DNA from 2 places in the Marinicrinis lubricantis genome. Region 2 is predicted to be linked to the other one. Evidence: riboswitches for the same ligand, from Rfam matches in the RefSeq annotation. Region 2 holds a riboswitch; the other holds the start of a gene.
What was found. A riboswitch is a leader RNA that binds a small molecule or an ion and turns the genes downstream of it on or off. The one in region 2 is predicted to bind cobalamin.
Positions count from the first base shown of each region.

Region 1 (3,132 bases), on a different contig from region 2:
CTTTGCGATGCTGCACAATATACGAATTCAACATCAAATGGGTCAAGAAGACCTTCATGTAAAGGGGATTCCCGAAAAACTCAGCCAAGTGCTGATCAATTTAATAAAGAATGCCATTGAGGCAAGTCCTGAAGGCCAAATTGTACATATTAGCGCATATCGAACCGAGGAAAAAGCGGTCATTGAAATTAAAGATCAAGGCATCGGTCTTAGCCAAGAAGAAATTAAGCGGATCGGTACACCGTTCTATACGACGAAGGAGAACGGTACGGGATTAGGACTTATGGTATGCTATCAAATTATTAAATCGATGAATGGGAAAATCGAAGTGTTCAGTGAGAAAAATAAAGGAACCCAGTTCATCATTAAGCTTCCCGCCGTAGATTAATTCTACGGTTTTTTTGTGGTCATATAAATCACTTGGAAGAGGGATGCGTCTATGACTATGCTGTGAAATCAAGGAATGTGCAGGGACTCGCTGCCTATTTTGTCCTTTTCTTGAACTCTCAGGTGCAGTATAATATTTCTGTTAAGCAAATAAGCGCTGAGATTACGAACAAGGAGTGTTGGTTGCGTTTGAAAAACTTTATCCTGCTGCTTCGGTTTGCTTTATATATGCTGAGAACGATCCCGAATCTGAACAAGGCTAAGAAATATGCCAGGGAAGGTAAGGAAGCGGAGAGGGTCGCCGTCGTTCAGCGACAAGCGAAGGATTGGACCTCTTATATTTTTAAATTGATCAAATCGGAAGTCATCGTGCATGGGGAAGAGAAAATTCCTACAGACCAGGCCGTTGTATTTGTAGCCAATCATCAAGGATACTTGGATATTCCGATCATTATGCATGCCGCACCGCAGCCGGTGGGATTCATTGCGAAGGAAGAGCTGAGAAAGATGCCTTTGATTGGTACGTGGATGCAGTACAAAAATTGCATCTTTATGGAGCGAAATAATGTACGTCAGTCCTTGAAGGCTATTAATCAAGGGGTCCAGTATCTGAAGGAGGGCCACTCGATGGCGATTTTTCCGGAGGGGACCAGAAGTAAAGGTCCGGAAATGGGAGAATTCAAGCCGGGCAGCTTTAAGCTGGCGACAAAGGCGAGAGTGCCGATCGTTCCAGTAACGATTAACCATTCCTACAAGCTTCTTCCAGAAGGGTTAAAGCTGAATCCGGGCGTCGTAGAAGTCACTTTCTCCGAACCGATTCCTACGGAAGGGCTTTCTAATGAAGAATTAGGCCGTTTGCCGCAATTGGTGCAGGAAGAGATTAGGAAGCACATTAAACCTTAGAGCGCCATACATAGGATTGAATTGAATACGTTGAAATATAGGTGTTGAGGGCATCTTCATAGATGCTTCAGCTTAAAAGGGAAGCCGGTGCGAATCCGGCGCGGTCCCGCCACTGTCATAGAGTAGTGTGCTGCCAACATGTCACTGTTTGCTTGCAAGCGGGAAGACGGCAGCAGGCGATGACTCTTAAGCCAGGAGACCTGCCTATATGTATCAACACCTGCAATCCTACGAGGAATAGGGATGGTGTTCGAAGCAGATCGTTTTGGCGATTTTGCATATTTCGACTTAAGACTTCCCTAACTAGGGAAGTCTTTTTGCTGCGCGGGGATTATGAAAGAAACGATGAATCTAGTATGGTTAAGGAACAAATAGAGAGGGGAAACGAGGATGAAGAGAATTTTATGGGTCATGGGACTTGCCTTGCTGCTGGTATGGAGTACATTTCAGCCCTCCGTGCAGGCAGCGGGGGAGGAAGTCAATACCTCTGTTGATTTGGCTGTTCTGCAAGCGGATATCGAGCAGGCCGCAAAAGCTGTATTACGGCAAGGTCAAATATCTGAATGGAGTGCGGTTGGATTGGTTCGTTCCGATAGGACTTTGCCCGACGCATATTCTGATGAATTATTGAAGGAAATCGTCAGTGAACGTGGTAAATTCCGTTTGGTTACGGAGTTGGAAAGGAAAATCATTGGTTTGTCTGCGGCAGGCATCGATGCGGGAGACGTCTTGGGTTATTCTTTAGTGGATGAACTGCTGAATCACTCCGGGATGACGGGTCAAGGATCGAATGGAGTCATTTATGCGCTGATCGCTCTGCAAAGCAGCGGGTATGAGCACTTGGAATCGAGCGAGTGGAGTGTAGAGCACTTGGTCGACTGGCTTCTTAAAGAACAAAATGAGGATGGCGGTTGGTCGCTGACAACAGATGGAGACAGTGACATTGATATTACGGGGATGGCATTAACCGCGCTGAGCCCGTATTTGGATCAAGAAGCGGTCAAAATATCGACGGATAAGGGTGCAGCGTGGATATTAGATCGGCTGACGGAGGCGGATTTACAAGCTACGATATCATCCGAGAGTATTTCCCAGGCAATGATTGGTCTATCGTCTATTGGGCAAAATCCACACCTCTTGTATGAGCAGCTCCTTCCGTACCGGTTGACAGATGGAACATACGCTCATTTAGAAGGTGAGCAAGGAAATGCGATGGCAACGGAGCAAGCATTCTTAGCTTTAACGGCGTATGAGCTGTATCTAAACGATCTCCCCGGTGTGTATGAAGGGTTAAACAGCGTTCATGCTGAAGTGATTGTAGAAGGTCCAGAAAATACGATCGTATCTGGTGAGGTGCATGCTTCACAAGCGCTAGAAGCGGTGCAAAAGCTTCTTGCTAAAGAACAGATTTCTTTACATATCGAACATTCCAGTTATGGCCGATATATCACATCGATTGATGGAATTGAACAGGGACTGTATGGCGGTTGGGACGGTTGGAATTATGCAGTATACCGCGGAGGGGCATGGGTTCCTGCAGACGAATATGGAGCCATGGACCAATTTTCACTTCAAGAGGGAGATCGACTGTACGTCTATTACAACGATGATACCCAGTTGATCGATTCGGTGACGCCAGGCGAGTCGTTCGTTAAAGCGGAAGGGATGATGACGCTTCAGGTGAATACATCGGTTTGGAACTGGGATGCCGGGAAGGCGGAAGTGGCTGCAGCTGTCGGTGTAACTGTCCAAATCGGTCAGCAAACGGTTCAGACGGACGTCTACGGACGTGCAAACATAGATGGCCTGCCAGCTGGTGAATACGATGTGAAAGTGACTGCT
Region 1 is NZ_JBHSQV010000179.1:14,588-17,719, forward strand. Features, by position in the region: gene ACFPXP_RS17895 (ATP-binding protein) at 1-388, shown strand, start outside; gene ACFPXP_RS17900 (lysophospholipid acyltransferase family protein) at 577-1,290, shown strand; cobalamin riboswitch at 1,313-1,512, shown strand; gene ACFPXP_RS17905 (S-layer homology domain-containing protein) at 1,681-3,132, shown strand, end outside.
Region 1: another riboswitch for cobalamin. It lies ahead of ACFPXP_RS17905 (S-layer homology domain-containing protein); the one in region 2 lies ahead of metE (5-methyltetrahydropteroyltriglutamate--homocysteine S-methyltransferase).

Region 2 (3,132 bases):
GTCGTTGCGGACGAACGACCAAGCAAGTATCGTGACGGGACCGGTCAACATTCCTTTGATCGGCTTGTGTGTCAGCGACCTTGCGAATAGCGTTTCCTGCAGGGTCATCGCAGCGTCGTGCGAGACATCTCCATAAATGATAGGCGGTTTAGTGCACCTTGACCCGTAAGATTGCACCCATCCGTTCTGGGTAAAGGTAAATCCGGAAAGCCGCTCTCCGAAAAACTCAACCATGTCGTTACGTTCAAATTCGCCATGGACAAGGACGTCCAGTCCAAGGTTCTCCTGAATGTCGACCCATTCCCGTATCTGCTCCTGAATGAACGTTTGATACTGCGCCTCAGTCCATTGTCCATTCTTCCATTGCCGTCTCGCTTTCCGAACCTCCGCGGTTTGAGGAAAGCTGCCGATCGTCGTCGTTGGCAGAGGAGGAAGCTGCAGTTTTTTTAACTGCTTTTGGTAGCGCTCTTCGAAGGTGGTGGTTCGAGCCGTACTCAACTGATCAATGGCTTCCATCTGGTTGACTACTTCAGCGACGCGCCTGGAAGGGGATTGATTTAATCGAAGAAGTGCCGCGCGACTTGCGAAAGCAGCTTCCTCTGCGCTGGCATTTCCTGTATAGGCGCGTGACAGTACTACGACTTCCGCCAGTTTCTCATCGGCAAAGGCTAAAGCTTGCTGAATGATTGGATCCGGCAGTTGTTCGTATTTTACAGTGACAGGGACATGCAACAGACTGCAAGAAGGCTGTATGATCCAGCGATCTGGAGTGATGTATCCGGAGATTTCACGCAGCAGCTCTAGATCCGCCGCAAGATCGCTGCGCCATATGTTGCGCCCATCGATGATGCCGATCGCGAGCTTTTTGTCTTGTGGAAACAGTCTGGAGCGGAGCACCGCCATGTTTCCTTGACGGCCATGGACGAAATCAAGGCCGAATGCTTGAACGGGAAGCTCAAATACTTGTTCCGGCATATGAACCGAGTCGAAATACGTTTGCAGAATCAAATTCAAACCAGGCGCGGCTTCCGCCATTCGCTCATACGCGGCTTTGACCCAAACCAGCTCTTCTCGTTCCATCTCCAGAACTAAGGCCGGTTCATCCAGCTGTACCCATACAACGCCTGCCTGCTCCAGCTGCTTCAGCACTTCTCCATACAGCTCGGCAAAGGTCATGAGAAGAGACTGCAGCTCGGAAGAGGCGTAGCCTTTGGCGCATTTAAGAAACGTATACGGGCCAACCATGACCGGCTTACCTTCCAGACTAAGCTCCTCTTTCGCTTCCAAATAAGCTTCAAGTGGTCGATTGTGCGTGAGTTTAGGCTCTCTCTGCCCGATTTCAGGAACAATATAGTGATAATTCGTATTAAACCATTTGGTCATTTCACAAGCTGCGGCTTCCTTCGTTCCTCTGGCCATAGCGAAATAGGTGGCAAGATCTACTTTCCCTCCCGCATAGGGAAAACGTCCTGGCACAAGACCGAACATCGCGCTGAGATCAAGCATATGATCATAAGCGGTGAAATCACCTACAGGAACCAAGTCGATGCCGGCATCCCTTTGTTTTCTATAATAGGATAGCCGCATCTCTTTTAACTGCTTGTACAGCTCCTCCTCCGCTATTTGTCCTTTCCAGAAAGCCTCCAGCGCCTTTTTCCACTCTCGGTTTTCGCCGATGCGCGGATATCCTAGATTACTGGTTTGAATGGTTGTCATGGTTTCGTACCTCCTTCAAAATGGTTGTCAATCGAATCATCTGCACATAAAAAACGGCTTCTTCCCGAAAAAAAGAATAGGGAAAAAGCCGCTTCATGATCGTATTGAAACGCTGCTTTCACACCTCCCTATCTCCCGTAGGTTCACAGTGTATTTAGAAACAGGCAGGTCTCCTGACTCCAGAATCCTCATATCCGTCCGCCTTCCCAGTCCGGGGACCAGTGGCTGTTTCATTCTGACTGCGCTGAAAACCTTAATGCGTTCAACGCTGGACGGATACTCCTCTGTTACAGTGGCGGGACCGTGCCGGATTTTCACCGGACTTCCCTTTTCATCTTGAGTTCCCCTTCATACAGTGGGAATCAAGAACCTGCTTCCATATATGGTATTGAGTTGTACCGTATCATCATACGATATTTTGAAAAAGAATGTAAACTACAATTTACAAAAAGAGGACGTGATTTCATAGAATCCCCCTCTTTCATTGATCCAGATCAAATCATAAATTCATAGATTAGCCGAAGCACTTCGCTTTTGGAATGGGTGCACAAGGTGTTGTATACTAGAGCTATTCATGAGCAGGAGGGTTATGATGATTGTCATATTATTTAGATTGTTAGTGGTTATCGCGTTCATCTTGCTGGCGATTGGCATTTATAACGTGATGAAAGGTTATAAGCATATTGTGAAAACAGCGAAGCAGGGAGTTGAACGCTGTCCTGCCTGCGACCAGATCATCTCAGTGCCCCAGTCCGTTACGAATTGTCCGAAATGCAATGTGAAGCTCGGTCGGGGAGCGAATGGAAGTCTATTAATTCGAATTAATGATTAAGATGATGGTGGTGATACTTCGTGGATAAATATTTCACTTTAGAAGAAGCAGGCAAGCTGCTGCCTATACTGGAACAGGAATTAGACAAGCTTCAAGCACTCAAGAACCGGTTTGATGAACTGTACGCCTTTTTGAAAGAAATGCGGTATGAAGGGGCAGAGGAGCGGGCGCTGTTTCAAGTGGAGAGCGAATTGGAATTTTTACAGATTGAAGCAAAGCTGCATATTCAAAATATATTTAAGCAAGGCGTCCAATTAAAGAGCATTGAACTGGGTCTGCTGGATTTTCCTTCGAGGCTGGAAGGGGAGGAAGTGCTGCTTTGCTGGAAGCAGGGAGAGGACGGGATTACTCATTATCACGGAGTGAACGAGGGATTTATGGGTCGAAAAGTCATTCAAGACGAGGATCGATTTTATTGATGAGATGGAGGATGTCCGGATGGAAAAACAAAGGTGCGGATGGGTCAACCAAGAGTCGCTCTACATAGCGTATCACGATCAAGAGTGGGGCGTTCCGGTGCACGATGATCAGAAGCTGTTTGAAATGCTGATTCTCGAAGGGGCCCAGGCGGGATTAAGCTGGTG
Region 2 is NZ_JBHSQV010000034.1:16,559-19,690, forward strand. Features, by position in the region: gene metE (5-methyltetrahydropteroyltriglutamate--homocysteine S-methyltransferase) at 1-1,716, opposite strand, end outside; cobalamin riboswitch at 1,863-2,105, opposite strand; gene ACFPXP_RS05690 (hypothetical protein) at 2,306-2,548, shown strand; gene ACFPXP_RS05695 (DUF2203 domain-containing protein) at 2,569-2,967, shown strand; gene ACFPXP_RS05700 (DNA-3-methyladenine glycosylase I) at 2,987-3,132, shown strand, end outside.